3 regions of the Enterococcus dongliensis genome follow, and region 2 is predicted to be linked to each of the others. Evidence: riboswitches for the same ligand, from Rfam matches in the RefSeq annotation. Region 2 holds a riboswitch; each other region holds the start of a gene.

Region 1 (5,198 bases), on a different contig from region 2:
GCAATAAAAAAGTTAGCCTTTTCAGACTAACTTCTTCTCCAAGCTTTTTATTCGGAAACAATTACTAAAAAACAAGGACATATTAATAGGTACGCTGTTCCATCTCAAAAGCTTTTCGCATGGAATCTGTCGCTTTATTGACCGGAGTTGTTGCTGCAAGGTCCCCTTGTACGATGTTTCGAGTCACACCTTCGATCTCCCCGCAAGTGACCAAAGTTACCTGTTTTTTTCCTGGCAAAACATCTAGATATTTTACTTCTGTTGGTTGCACTCGAACTTTTAAGGTAGTTTTATACGTATAAATATTGGTTAAATCAGTCAAATAGATTACGTCACCTTCTGTAACGCTCTCTAATGGTGTAAATAATAATCCTGGACGATCTGCACGATGACTCGCCAAGGCATAATTGCCTTCGCCCATCTGTTGATCAGGTGATAAGGTCCCTGCCCCATATAACAGCACTTCATTAGCTAAGCCTTTAAAAATCGACAAATTTATTTCAACTGATGGAATCGCGATTCCACCTACGACAGGTAATTTCTTATTACTCAATTGCGCCTGTAATACGGCTTCTGTACTAGCCGGTTGTACCGCATCAAAATCAAATGAAGCCTCTTTTTGGTTATTTTCATTAAGCTCGCTACGCTCCATTTTTGCTACAGCATAGCGTTCACCATTATATTGCATAAGGAAATATTTGATTTGATTGTTAAAAATCAACGCCAACCCTATTAATAATAGCAAGAAAAGAAAAATATTTATAAACCAATTTCTTTTTTTCTTCATCATAAGCCTCCTGTATTTTCGCACCTATTCTACCATACTCTTTCAAATCCAGTGAACTACTTTTACTCGAGATTTAAATGAAAAACAAGTAAGAATTAGATGAACTATTCGTTATTTATTAACGTCTTTCCAGCGATTTGAAAAAGGCTTCAACCTTACATTCTTTAAGGTCTTTGTAATCTAATTTTAAAATAAAAGATACGAGCTTTTTTTTTATTATTGAGTTAAAATGAGTATGACAATTATTAGAAAGGGTGAAAATTGTGCCAGATACATTATTTGCTTATATCGATTCCACAAGTAATGCGGTGCTTTCGAAAGGTCTTTCACCCAATGATTTTGTTGAGGGAATTGTTCATCGACCTAAAAATTTATTATTGCTAGATCCGGTAGCAGAAACAGGCGAATACGAGCCTCATACTGGTTTGAAAATTGTCAACAGTCCTGAACAAGTCCAACAGTTTTTTAACAACAAAACTTTTACTAATTCAAAAGGAACCAAATGGATTGATTTTAATGATTTAGCGATGTTGAAAGAACTGACACCATTAGAAATCTCCGAACTATTATATTTTGGGCACATGCGAACACATTTGCATTCACCCTTTTTTTACAAATTACAAAACAATTTCGTCTATTTCAATTTAGGCAATGAAACGATGCGTGTTTATTATCGCTATTTAGATGAATTTTATCGAATACTGGCTAGTAAATTGACCCGAATCGCCTTAGAAAAAGTAAATGATCGGCGATCGTTTTTCCGCAAAGGATCATCTGTTGCGCCATTAGATGGTGAATTATTAAAGGAATTATACCCGCTGTTACAAGAAGGTGCCATTTTTTGTCTTAACCAGTCGGAATTAAAGAATAAATTATACCGTATTCCAATCTTTCTTTCTGATGAAAAAGGTTGGCGACGCAATCCTAATAATTACACGAAAGAACAACAGATTGCAGAAATCTCCTATGATACGGCGAACCAACAATGGTCATTGGAGGTTGAAAACGATGATCCCGTTTTTTCATTTCGATAAGTTCTAAAAAAAGCATTTGTCTTTTTAAGACAAATGCTTTTTCTGTTTATTATTGACTTTTTCTTTGAACCAACAGACCATCTTTAGGCAGATATAATTGCGGTGCTTTTTCTGCGACCAATACTGCGACGATCGCTGTCACAATCGCGGTTGCTAACCCACTGACACCATTCATGACCAATGAGAACAGCCAAGGATTCATGCCCCACAATGCATAACTTCCCCAAAAAACAACTCCTGCAATAAAATGCCAGAAAAATCGCGTACTCGTTCCAACAAAGGAACCTAAAATAATCGTTTTTCGCGCCTTTCGAACATCTTGTTCAACTAATGCTTGTTGAACTTTTTTGGCATACAATCCCGCAAAACCAGCAAATGTAAAAGCAATCGGGTACTCGATCAATACTTGAACGACACTGAGATAAACAACTTGGCTTGCTGGAAAATGCAAGATCCCCCAAATAAAAGCTGCCATCAATGCAGGTTTCAATCCCCGTCGCAAAGCAAAAAGTGTCATTGGAATCATTCCCAATGAGATCGTAAAGCTGCTGCCGATAGTAGTCGGAATAAACGACAATACTAGCGACAAAGCTGCCACGACAGTCCCCTCGACTAAAATTCTTGTTTTATACATAAAAAAACTCCTCCTTTTGAACATACAGTCCACAAAGGAGAAGTAATTATCATTACTTCATCACAATTCCTACGCTCGAATAACCGAAACAGGTACTAGGGTTTAGAGTCATCTCAATCTCAGCCCGAAGGCTCCCCTTTGCGACAGTATTATTCTATTTTTAATACATTCCGAGTATAACAGATGTCTGGTTATCCGTAAAGGTAGAAAATACTTTTACCGTGAGATACTTTCTTGAACACCATTTGGGGATAACGTCGTCACCTTTTTGATTCGCTCAATCGGTAACATCACTAATTGATTTTCTTGAGTTCGAATCACGATGGAATCATTGTTCACCACTTTAGGTAGCCAACCGGAGATTGTTTGAAACTTCTCTTCGTCTTGTTCATCTTGAACTTGAATGACTACTAAACTATTTTGGAGAGCTGCCATCTTTAGTTTAAGAAAAATATTCTCGTTGGCTTGCTCTTGAGCTCGTTTTTCAGCAGAATCATTCAAAAAATCCGAAATGAAACGATACGACGAATTTGAAAACAGCTTAATTAAATTCTTTTTAGGCTTTTCATTTTTAATCATTCAGCTTCCTCCTATCAAGAGCGTAGTTTGATTTTACTTAAATTTCTAAGAAAAAACAAGGAATCTAGTCGTTTTCAAAAAAAGTTAACCATTCGTTTAACCCTTTTTGAATCAAGTAGAAGGTTTCAGCAAAATCACCTGTGTACCAAGGATCTGGAATACTTTTACCTGTATATCCAGGTACACGATCCAAATATAAATAGATTTTATTTTTCGTCCCTTCAGGAGCGATTGCTTGTAATTCACGGACATTTTCTTGGTCCATCCCAATAATGTAATCCGCAGAATAAAAATCTTCAGCAGTCACTTGACGCGCATGCATCCCTTTTGTAGAAATCTGGTAGCGCGATAAAATCTCTTGCGTACCATGGTGAGGGGGATTTCCGACTTCCCAACGACTCGTAGCTGCTGAATCAACTTGATAGTTATCGGAAATCTGTGCTTGTTTTAATGCATCACGAAAAATAGCCTCCGCCATTGGTGATCGGCAGATATTTCCCATACAAACAAATAGAATCTTTTTCATGTCATTCCTCCTGTGCTATAGTCAAATTAGTGAAATGAAACGAGGGATTGTCAATGAGTCAAATTTATCTTTCTGCTAAATTACCTGAACTTGGTACCAAATTATTAAAAGAGGCAGCCTTGGACTATACAGTATATGAAGGCGATCGCTTAATTACGAAAAAAGAACTGATCGAACATGTCGCTAGCTGCGAAGTTTTAATCTGTCCACTTTCCACGATAGTCGATCGTGAAGTCATCGATGCTGCGCCTAAACTGAAGTTGATTGCAAATTTTGGTGCAGGGTTCAACAACATCGATAGTGCGTACGCTAAAGAAAAAAATATCTATGTAACAAATACACCTGTCGTCTCCACCTATGCAACCGCTGAATTAACTGCTGGGTTAATCATCGCTTTGTCCCGTCGGATTGTCGAAGGAGATCGACTCATGCACGAACAAGGTTTCGATGGCTGGGCCCCACTTTTTTTCTTAGGACATGAATTAAAATATAAGACCTTGGGTATCATTGGAATGGGACAGATTGGACAAGCTTTAGCCAAAATGATGACGGCTTTTGGCATGAAGATTCTTTACTACCAGCGCCATCGTCTGCCTTTTGCATTGGAGAAACAGTTACAGGCGACTTACTGTTCACAAGCCGTGCTCATCCAACAAGCAGATGTCTTGACTTTGCATGCGCCGCTGACTAATGAGACACATCATTTATTGACTAGCAAAACTTTTGAACAAATGAAAAATAGTGCTCTTTTAATTAACGCTGCTCGTGGACCGCTAGTCGATGAACAAGCCTTGCTTCAAGCACTAACTACCCAACAAATTGCTGGTGCTGCTTTGGATGTCTATGAATTTGAACCAGCCGTTACTGCTGGCCTAAAAGAACAAAGTAATGTGATCTTGACGCCCCATATCGGCAACGCTAGTGTAGAAGCACGAAACGATATGGCCGAGATTGTTGCCAAAAATACGATCGCTTTATTTGAAAAACAGCCGATCCATCATATTATTAATCCGTAGACTGGTATGAGCCTAGCGCTCACGCCAGTCTTTTTCATATAAACGATAAGCAAAAAATTCAATATCTTTAGCAAAACGAAACAATTGGGCCGCAATCGTGATTGGGGGCTGATCAGCGCCTGCCAAAAGCCAATCAATCAAAATACCGCCGCAACCATGGGCCAAAAAACGAGCATAAAATTCTTTGTCTGTTAACGAAAGTTCACCTTCTTGGTCAACTTCATCAAATAAGCGGACAAATAAACGTTTAGCTAGTTCATTGAATTCTTTGGTTAGTACCTTGGGGGTCGCCCTTACGGTATTTAAATAAAATTGATGACAAATCTGCATCTCTTTTAACATCTTCAGCACGGATTCTTCCCAATTTCCCAAGGATAATTCATCAGAGACTAGATATTGCAGCCCCCGCTGATAATACGCATAGTGAAGCAGATCATCTTTGCCTTTAAAGTGATAATAAAATGTTTGGCGGTTCAAGCTGGCCAGCTGACTGATGTCTTGCACTGTAATCTTGTCATACGTTTTTTCTTGGCATAATGCGACTAACGCTTGGACAAATGTTTCTTTGGTCGCTTTTCCTTCCGCCATTTTTTCACCTTCAATCTATGTTTGATAAGGGTAG
Region 2 (5,198 bases):
TGAGAAAGCATTTTAGCAGACTGCTGAATAATGTCATCAATTTCATGAATATCTTTTTTCAACGAGCTGCGAATCTGATTTATTTCCTGACTGCTCACCTTAGTTGGCGTTAATAAATGATCCACATAATAACGATAGCCTAAAGCTGAAGGAATTCTTCCAGACGAGGAATGGGTCTTTTCTAACAAACCTAATTCTTCTAAGGCTTTCATATCATTGCGAATAGTCGCGGAACTTGCTTTTACGCCTTCTTCCATTAGACTTTTTGATCCAACTGGTTGCCCTGTGTGAGTAAAGTCTTGGATGATCAAGCTGAGAATCAGTTTTTGTCTTTCAGTTAACATTCTTCTCATCCTTTAGTTAGCACTCTTTCTTTTTAAGTGCTAACTCGATTATTAATATACCACATTCTCTATAGAAGTCAAGGATTAAAAACAAAAAATTAGCACTCTCTTCATGAAAGTGCTAATTTTATTTGCTGATTAAAAATTGTTCAAAAACATCATTTCCCCGAAATAAACCAGTCTTGGTTAAATAAATACTAGAATCTGTTTCTGTTATCAACTTTTGGTGTTTTAATTTTTCAATAACCTCACCATAGATACTCGTTAAACTTTGACCAAAACGAGCTTGAAAAACTGCTTTCTCAACACCTAAAATTTTTCTTAAGCCTAAGAACATCTCTTCTTCAATCTGTTCTTTTGTAGATAATTGTTCTTCTTCAAGTATAGGTAATTGATCCTCTTTCAATGCTCGTAAATAATGTTGGATCGGCCCACGATTTTTATAGCGCTTCTTTCCAAGATAGCCGCTGGCTCCTGCACCAAAACCAAAATAATTTTGATTGTTCCAGTAGATAAGATTGTGCTGACTTTCAAAACCTGGTTTAGCAAAATTACTGATCTCATATTGTTTCCTTCCAGCCTGCTCCATCGCTTGGATTGTCTCTGCATACATCTGCGCTTCTATCTCCTGCTCAGGCAGTTGCATTTTTCCACGACGGACCCAATTCATAAACATGGTTTGATTTTCCAAAATTAGTGAGTACAATGCATAATGAGGTAGATCTAACGCCAATGCTTGTGCTACGGTATCACGAAAACTTTCTAAGCTCTGACCTGGTAAAGCGTAGATCAAATCAATTGTTACGTTGTTAAAGTCCTTTTCTTCTAACAAACGGATGGTATCGTATACGTCTTGAGCTGTATGCTTGCGTCCAATTTTTTTCAACAAGCGATCATCAAAGGTTTGCACGCCCATCGACAAACGATTTACACCATAGTTTTTCAAAACGTCCAATTTATCCGCTGACAAATCACCAGGATTGGCCTCGACGGTAAATTCTCCCTGATGATAAGGAAGGATCTCGCGCAAGCCGCTCAGCAATCGATCCAATTGCATTGCATTAAGAGAGGTAGGTGTCCCTCCTCCCACATAGACAGTTTCCATATTCTCTACTGGGTTTTTACTCAAAGAAAGACGTACTTCTTTCAATAATGCTTCTATATATTCATCTACCGGCTGACCTTCAATAAAAACTTTATTGAAATCACAGTAGTAACAAATGTGTTCACAAAAAGGAATGTGAATATAAGCTGAAGTTGATTGTGTCATTTGATTCCTCTTTCTTCTACTAATTAGTAACAATTGGTATTCTATCACACTTGAGATTACTAAAAATATTTGTTGAAGCAAATGAAGAGAATTATAAGAAAAATACCAAAAAATAGTCGTCATTTCTCTTTAATCAGAATGTATCATGAAAAACTCACCATTTTTCTAAAGTCATTGCCATTTCCCAAAAAGCATATTCTAGCTTGCTACTAATCACAAAAGCTTCGATCATCTGTTGTTGTTCTTTTTCTGTACTTTCCTCATATAAACGATCTAACAACACACGTTCCTTTTTGATCCCTTCGACAGCTGTTTCACCCGCATAAGTTTCGATCCAACACTGATATACTGGGTCTGGCGAACCGACAGTAATCAAGCACTCCCCGATTTCTTGATAAAGCCACGCACATGGCAGCATTCCTGCAAAAGCTGTGTTGGGTGTCCCCTCAATCAATTGACGATACATATGAGAAACGTAATGATATGCAGTTGGTGCAATGGGGGGCGTCAGGATTTCTGCTTCACTGATTGCTAATTTCGAGAAAAACTCTTCTCGAATTGCTAACTCACCTTGTTTTAAATTTTCTGCATTTTTCTGCAAATGAGCTTGGACTTCTTTATCGATTGTCTGTTTTGCGATATAACCATATAATTTGCTAAAATGCTCAAGATAATAACGATCTTGCAATAAGTAATAACGGAAAATCTCCGGTGCTAAATCACCTCTTGCCAATGATTGGACAAAAGGATGTTCAAAACTTTTCTCCCAATACTTTGCCGCTTTTTTTCTGGCTAATTCAGTAAACATCGTTTTTCCTCCTATATAATAGTAGTTTTTACACTGCTCTATTCAAATATGTCCTCCATATTTATCTTTTCTCTAAACTAAAAGGGGCGATGTCAAACAAATGATACAAGAAAACCCGACCACTAAAAGCAGCCGGGGACAAATTAAAAAGCATCACACATTCCCTGCGTCAGTTCTAACTGTTTCAGGTTCAATGGGTATGATCTCAGCTTAAAAAGCACCCCTAGTGTTCATTACAAAAAGTATAACATACCTTTTGTAAATAAGAGTGCTCTTACTAAGAATATTTCAGTCATGAATTTTATCAACTTGTGATTGCAGTAAACATTTCTATGAATTTTTGATAACTAATTTTCCCAAGTGCAAAATCTCGACTCAATAAATAGATTTTTTCGTTCTTACTTGTTTCTCGTCCATAGATTAAACTAAGCTGCTCATCTTCGTTCCCCAAAGCATGAAGTACATCTCGTTTTGTCGCAAACGCTTCATAGTAACGAATCCCAAATCGTCTTTGAGATTTTGCATCAATATGGATCCCATCTGGATTTGCAGAAAGTTTTTCAGCACTGACGAGGTAACAATCAGCTAGATTAGTTACTACTTTTGCCATTTCATGATTGATTTCAGCAAACTCTGTCGCACTTAACCCAAATCCATTTTTCCCAAGAAAATCAGGCAACTCACCAACGATAATAGGAAGCCTAGGTAAATCAAGTTCCCTACGAAAATGCTCAAGAACAGCCTTCAACTTTTCTGCATAATTTTTATAACGACCATTCAGACTATCATTTTCACCTTGATGCCACAAAATACCAATCAATTCACTAGACTCCATGGCAAATTTCGTTTCAGCCAATGCATGGCGTGTCAACAATTGATCTGCACCCCATTCATCAATAGAACTACCACCTTCAGCACAAGGAATCAAACCAAGTTTTTCATTTGGATGTTCTTGCATCCAAGCTGCAGCAAATGACGCTGCTGGACCAATCCCAGCTACTTCTCGATCAAAATGGATGGGCTCTGCCATCATCTGCCATCGTCCATTGCGTAACATTTCTATCTTTTCATTGTAGATAGCCGGAACATCATTTATGTAACCTCGCCCCGCCATATTCGATTGTCCAATCAATAAAATAGATTTCATTTTTTCACCTCAAATTCTTTACCAAACTATAGCTTAATCAAATAACAATGACAAGACTCTATAAATAAAATAGAGTAAGAAAATCTCAATGATGACTATTCCGATTCCTAAAATGATTGTCAGATTCCTTTTTTTAATTTTATTAAAAGTGTGAATTTGTCATCTGATAGCTGAGCGGTCATCATGCCCCCCATTCCTTCTACTAATTTCTTAGACAAATATAGGCCTAATCCGCTAGCTTCGGTATTGCTTCGACTAGTATTTTCAGTGTAAAATCGTTGGAAAACTTTTTCAATATGTACTTGAGTACCTGGTTTCACGTGATTAATAACTTGCAAAGTGACGGCATCTGACGCTTCTAAAAAAGCAACCGTCACGTGACCTTCTGCGTATCGAAGTAGATTTTGTGCGACATTTTGAATGACTCGTGTCAGCATGATCCTATCTGCTAAAACTGTCCTGTCAGCACTGTTTGCTAAAAATTCTATTTCTATCCCACGTTCACGGAATTGTTCATAAAAAGAAAATAGAACTTCTTCCACTTCTGTTGAAAACAAAATCGGTCGAAGTTCCATTTCTTTTTGTTTAGTTTCGATGCGTGTAAGATCGTAAAATTGATCTGTCATACTTAAAAGTCTAGCGATGGCTTGTTCAATAATAGTGATATATTGTGCTCTTTTCACCGGATCTTCTGTAATAGGAAGCAGCTGTACATAACCTTTTATCGTAGTCAAAGGGGTTCGCAAATCGTGTGATAATCCAGCAATCGTCAGCTTTATGTTTTCTTCTGATTCCCGATAAACCTGTCCTTTTTTTTCCACTTCATCTATCCAAACATTCAAGACATCCACGACTTCTAATAAATTTTTTTCGCGAAATTCCAATGACAGACGACCGCCATAAGCTTGCCTTTCTGACAAGGTAGTAATCGTTGTTTTCAAGCGGCGAAGTTCTCGTTTCAATAAAATCACGTAAACTAATAATAAGATCAGTACGGCACTTAATAGCCAGTTAATCAAATTTAAATCCCACTCCCCATATAGTCTGAATGTAATTCACACCGGCAGACGACAATTTTTTCCGCAGATTGCTAATGTGCATGTTGACCGATTTATCACTCTCAAAGTACGGATCTTCCCAAGCACTTTCGTACAAATTCGCTCGAGAAAAAACCTTTTGAGGATGGGTCAAAAACAATTCCAATAGAGAAAATTCTCTTCCCGTTAAATGAATCTCATTTCCTGAAACAGTGACAATTCGTGTTTCTAATTCTAAAAAGATTTCCTTATAATGTAGTACGGATTCACTTTTTGCTGGTGAATGGACCGACTGATGACGAAGCTGAATAGCTATGCGTAAAAGAAGTTCATTGATATCAAAGGGTTTTACCATATAATCATCCACACCGGCAGCTAAGAGCGTATTTTTATCAATCTGATCACCTTTAGCAGTCAAAACTATAATTGGAACTTGAGATTTTTGACGAATTTCATTTACGAAATCTTCCCCTGAAAGACCTGGCAACATGAGGTCAAGGAGAATAAGATCAACCTCATGAGAATCCAGCAAAAGTCTGCCTTCAGTACCTGAATAAGCATCTATAGTTATAAAACCATGAGTAGTCAAGAC
Region 3 (5,198 bases), on a different contig from region 2:
GCAGAGATTGCGGCTCCATCAATTCAAAAAAATGATGTTTTGGTCAAGGTCGCAGCTGCGAGCATCAATCCGATTGATTCGAAGATAAAAAGTGGAAAGATGAAGTTATTGCTAAAATATCAAATGCCGTTAATTTTAGGCAATGATTTTTCGGGAACGGTGGTAGAGGTCGGAGCGAAGGTAACAGATTATAAGATTGGTGATAAAGTTTATGGACGTGTGCAGAAAGAGCGGATCGGGACATTTGCAGAGTATCTTGCAGTCGCACAAGAAGACATCGCTTTGATGCCGCAGAATTTGAATTTTGAAGAAGCGGCGGCCATTCCTTTAGTAGGATTGACCAGTTATCAAGCCTTGTATGAGATTATGGAACTTACAGCAAAAGATAAAGTGCTAATACAAGCAGGTTCAGGTGGTATCGGAACAATTGCGATTCAGTTGGCAAAATTAACAGGCGCCTATGTAGCGACTACAACCAGTCAGAAAAATACGGCATTGGTAAAAGAGCTAGGTGCAGATTGTGTCATCGACTACCATAAAGAAAACTTTGACGAGGTTCTTTTTGATTATGATTATGTGTTTGATACGATGGGTGGCGATATTTTGGAAAAAGCATTCAAGATTGTTAAACCTAATGGAAAAGTTGTGACTCTTTCAGGGATTCCCAATAAACAATTTGCTGAAGCGTATGGTCTGTCTTATTGGAAGCAGCAACTTTTAGCGTTGGCTAGTCATAAACTTAGTAAGTTAGCGAAAAAAGCACAAGTCAGTTATCATTTTCTATTTATGCGGCCAGATGGCAAACAATTAGCTAAATTAACTGATTTGATTGAAGCGGGCAAAATTCACCCCATTATTGATCGAGTTCTGCCACTAGAAGCTATTCAAAAAGCGTTTGATTATTCTGATTCAGGTCGAGCAAGAGGAAAAATCATCATCAAAATATCAGATGAATAAATCGATAAGCCGCAACGAAGAAAAGGAGCGAAAAAAGAATGATTGAAATAAAACTTGGCGATATCTCACAGTTAGCGTTTCAAGTGGATGCAATTGTCAATGCTGCAAATGCGGATTTGATTCCTGGTGGCGGAGTCGATGGCGCACTTAATCGGGCAGCTGGTCCTGAGTTAAAAGAGGCGATGGCAAAAATTGGCGGGACAACGGTAGGTAGTGCGGTGCTCACTCCAGCATTTGATTTGCCGGCAACGTACGTCATTCATGCAGTAGGTCCACGCTACATCGATGGTGCGCATCAGGAAAAAGTTTTATTGACTGCCGCATATGAAGCCGTTTTTCGTTTGGCTCATGAGTATAAGCTTCATTCGCTTGCATTGCCTGTATTGAGTTCGGGTATTTATGGGTATCCTAAAGCAGCTGCTGCACAGATTCTTTATGAAGTAGCAACCAGACCAGAAAATCAACAGTTTAAAACAACAGTTATCGTTTTTGAACCTGAGTGGCTGTCAATTTTTGAGAAGTTGAAATAAGATTTAACGGATGATTTTTTCAACTAATTCGATCGACGCGTGATTGAAAATGAGGTCCTCAATTTTATGGTAGACTATGGATGAAAGAAGGGGAACTATGGACAGTATGGAGAAAATCAATCAGTTTCGTGATGAACGGAACTGGCGGCAATTCCACAATGAAAAAGATTTGGCGTTGTCAATCTGTTTGGAAGCGGCAGAATTATTGGAACTTTTTCAGGGGAAAGATTCAGCAGAAGCACGAACTCAAACGGAACGTTTAAAAGAAGAATTGGCGGATGTATTGATCTATTCTTACATGATGGCAGATAATTTAGATTTTGACATTGACGAGATTATCAGTGAGAAATTAAAGAAAAATGCGATCAAGTATCCAGTGGAAAAATAATAGATCGAGCTAGCTCAATTACTGAGCCAGCTCGATTTTTTTGCTTATTCATGCAGCTCTAATGGCAATCCATCTGGATCAAAAAAGAAAGTCATTTTCTCACCAGTGAAATCATCTGTCCGCAAAGGCTCACATTCGACCCCATGTTCTGTTAAGTAAGCAACTGTTGCTTCAATGTCTGCTGTTTTAAATGCAAGATGACGCAATCCAGCGGCTTCAGGAAAACTGGGACGTTGCGGAGGATTTTGTACCGCAAAAATTTCTAATTCAGCGCCGGCTAACTGTAGATCTAACTTATAATCTTGTCGTTCTGCTCGATAATTCTCACGGATGATCGGCAAGCCTAGAATGTCGACATAAAAATGCCGTGCCTGTTGATAATCTGAAACAATAATAGCGATGTGATGGATGACAGAAAAATCTGGTGGTTGCATAAAATCCTCCGTTCCTTTTTTTCTTATTATAAGCTAGTTGAGTAAAAAAAAGTATGTTATACTCAAACTAATTGAAGAGAAACATTTGGGGTGCTGTTTGGCTGAGATTATACCCATGGAACCTGATACAGTTAAGACTGTCGCAGGGAAATGTAGCTAATGACTGATTGTACCCGACCATTTTATTTTGGTTGGGTTTTTCTGTTTTTTTAGACCCCACTTTTGTTTTCTTATAAAAAAGGGGTGTTTGATGTGGAAAAAAACAAGATTCATAAATTAACTTTGCTAGCTTTAATGATTGCATTAGATGTTATTTTGTCACCAGTGATGCGAATTGAAGGCATGGCGCCGATGTCTAGTGTGATGAACATTATTGCCGGTGTATTATTAGGTCCAGTTTACGGCACTTTGATGGCATTTGTCTGCGGATTAGTACGAATGACGATGTTGGGTATTCCGCCGCTAGCTCTGACTGGTGCAGTATTTGGTGCATTTTTCGCCGGTGTATTTTACCGTATAGGAAAACGCCTAATTTGTTCAATGATCGGTGAAATCATTGGTACTGGGTTCATTGGCTCATTGTTATCCTATCCAGTGATGGTCTGGTTTACCGGTAGTCGAAGTGAGCTGTACTGGCTGATTTATACACCAAGATTTATTGGTGCAACACTGATTGGTTCGGTAATCGCGTGGATTGTCTTGATAAAACTGCAAGAAACAGCAATCTTCAAACGTTGGCAGCGCTTATTTTTTAATGAAAGGATGTTGGGATGATAAAGACAGATATTTCAAAAGTATTTCCCTTGTTAGAGGCACCGTTAGTCCACTGTATAACCAATGAAGTCACGTGTGAAACAGTTGCGAATGCTTTATTGTATATTGGTGCAAAACCAATTATGGCTTCTGATCGAAGAGAGTTCGATGAATTATTTCAACAGACGGATAGTTTGTTATTGAATATTGGACATTTATCAGAAGAACGTGAAGAAAGTTTAGTAGCTGCTGCAAAATTGGCTAATAAATCAAAAAAACCTACAGTTGTCGATCTAGTTGGTTACGGAGTGAGCCAGACACGTAATCAAGTTGGCCAACAGTTGGCAGCAGAACAGCCGACGGTGATTAAAGGGAATAGTTCTGAACTGCGTCATTTTTGTGGATTATCAAGCCAAGCTCGTGGCGTAGACAGCAGTGCATTAGATCAAAATCCAGCAGCACTTGATGAATTGTCTGAAGCGATGCAAGCATTGACTAAACGATATCCGAAAACAATCTTTTTAGCGACTGGTAGTCAAGATTTAATTGTCAAAAATGGCCATCAGTGGCGTTTGACTAATGGCGTAGCCTCTTTGGATCGATTCACTGGTACTGGGGATATCGTCGGTGCTTTGATTGCAGCCTTACTTGGTGGTGGAATCGAACCAATTGTCGCGGTTATTGCTGCGGTCAGTTATTTTAATCGTTGTGGAGAGCAGGCAGAAAAAACAGCAGGGTTAGCTGCTTTTCGACAAGCGACCTTAGACCAATTATCGTTATTGATGGAAAAAAATTGGTGGACTGAGGTGAGAGGATGGGAAAAATAATGGATTTGTCTCTGTATCTTGTAACAGGACGTTATGATTTTAGTGATGAAAAATTTTTAGCGGTGATTGAAGAAGCCTGTAAAAATGGTGTGACACTCGTTCAATTACGGGAAAAAGAATTAATGACAGGAAAATTTTATGACTTGGCCTTACAGGTGAAAAAAATAACAGATTATTATCATGTTCCGTTGATCATCAATGATCGCGTGGATATTTGCTTAGCTGTTGATGCTGCAGGTGTTCATATTGGTGATGATGAAATGCCGGTAAATGTCGTTCGTACGTTGATTGGCCCCGAAAAAATCTTAGGTGTGTCTGCTAAAACAGTGACAAGAGGGGTAGAAGCGGAGAAAGCCGGAGCGGATTATTTAGGGATTGGTGCAATTTTTCCTACTAAAACGAAAGATACCTCGCTCACCTCACTTGATATGTTAAAGGCAATCAATGCTGCGGTGACGATTCCAAGTGTCGCAATCGGCGGAATTACTGAAAGTAATTTACTTGAACTTGCAGGAAGCGGGATAGCCGGCGTTTCGATCGTGAGCGAGATCATGAAAGCTCAAAATGTCGGTGAGAAAGTTCGCCGTTTAAAACAAACAATTAATGAAGTATTGGAGGAAGCACAATGATCAATTCAACACCACAAGTCGTGACGATTGCCGGTTCTGATTCTGGCGGTGGTGCAGGCATTCAAGCGGATTTAAAGACATTTCAAGCGCGTAAGGCTTTTGGGATGAGCATCATTGTGGCATTGACCGCACAAAATACCTACGGCGTACAAGAAAGCATGACGATTCCCAGCACGTTTATTGAGGCGCAGTTCGACTCTTTAGCTGCTGATTTTGTGATTGGAGCAGCTAAAACAGGAATGTTGGCGGATGTAGAGCGAGTAGAGACAGTCGTAGAGAAATTGAAACAAGTAGATTTCGGTCCACTGGTCGTTGATCCAGTAATGGTAGCCAAAGGCGGGCATCACTTATTGCAAAGTGATGCAGTAAAAACGATTAATGAAAAATTATTGCCTTTAGCAACGCTTGTGACCCCCAATTTACCAGAAGCAGAAGTGATCATTGATCAGCGGATTGCCACAGATCAGGAGATGATCCAAGCAGCTAAAAAAATTCAAGCACTGGGGACTCAAAATGTAGTTGTTAAAGGTGGACATAGCCAAAATAAAGAAGCAGCTGATTTTGTTTTGCTGGCTTCCGGAGAAAGTTTTTGGTTAGAGGCACCACGCATTAAAACAATCAATACCCATGGGACTGGTGATACATTTTCGGCGTGCATTGCTGCTGAGTTGGCCAAAGGG

The links. Region 2 has a riboswitch for thiamine pyrophosphate ahead of tenA (thiaminase II). Riboswitches for the same ligand answer to the same signal wherever they lie in the genome.
Region 1: it holds a riboswitch for thiamine pyrophosphate, as region 2 does, so the genes downstream of both, thiT (energy-coupled thiamine transporter ThiT) here and tenA (thiaminase II) in region 2, are expected to answer to the same signal.
Region 3: it holds a riboswitch for thiamine pyrophosphate, as region 2 does, so the genes downstream of both, thiW (energy coupling factor transporter S component ThiW) here and tenA (thiaminase II) in region 2, are expected to answer to the same signal.

What each region holds. Positions count from the first base shown of each region.
Region 1 is NZ_JARPZC010000005.1:123,879-129,076, reverse strand. Features, by position in the region: gene P7D84_RS05900 (class A sortase) at 83-787, opposite strand; gene P7D84_RS05895 (hypothetical protein) at 1,051-1,821, shown strand; gene thiT (energy-coupled thiamine transporter ThiT) at 1,871-2,455, opposite strand; TPP riboswitch at 2,505-2,603, opposite strand; gene P7D84_RS05885 (hypothetical protein) at 2,672-3,034, opposite strand; gene P7D84_RS05880 (low molecular weight protein-tyrosine-phosphatase) at 3,099-3,560, opposite strand; gene P7D84_RS05875 (2-hydroxyacid dehydrogenase family protein) at 3,614-4,576, shown strand; gene P7D84_RS05870 (TetR/AcrR family transcriptional regulator) at 4,589-5,164, opposite strand; gene ruvB (Holliday junction branch migration DNA helicase RuvB) at 5,180-5,198, opposite strand, start outside.
Region 2 is NZ_JARPZC010000008.1:95,994-101,191, forward strand. Features, by position in the region: gene hrcA (heat-inducible transcriptional repressor HrcA) at 1-344, opposite strand, end outside; gene hemW (radical SAM family heme chaperone HemW) at 472-1,614, opposite strand; gene tenA (thiaminase II) at 1,769-2,422, opposite strand; TPP riboswitch at 2,566-2,657, opposite strand; gene P7D84_RS07690 (sialate O-acetylesterase) at 2,727-3,569, opposite strand; gene P7D84_RS07695 (sensor histidine kinase) at 3,689-4,588, opposite strand; gene P7D84_RS07700 (response regulator transcription factor) at 4,581-5,198, opposite strand, start outside.
Region 3 is NZ_JARPZC010000005.1:45,580-50,777, forward strand. Features, by position in the region: gene P7D84_RS05485 (NADP-dependent oxidoreductase) at 1-957, shown strand, start outside; gene P7D84_RS05490 (macro domain-containing protein) at 996-1,487, shown strand; gene P7D84_RS05495 (nucleotide pyrophosphohydrolase) at 1,585-1,875, shown strand; gene gloA2 (SMU1112c/YaeR family gloxylase I-like metalloprotein) at 1,920-2,309, opposite strand; TPP riboswitch at 2,386-2,475, shown strand; gene thiW (energy coupling factor transporter S component ThiW) at 2,604-3,083, shown strand; gene thiM (hydroxyethylthiazole kinase) at 3,080-3,889, shown strand; gene thiE (thiamine phosphate synthase) at 3,877-4,518, shown strand; gene thiD (bifunctional hydroxymethylpyrimidine kinase/phosphomethylpyrimidine kinase) at 4,515-5,198, shown strand, end outside.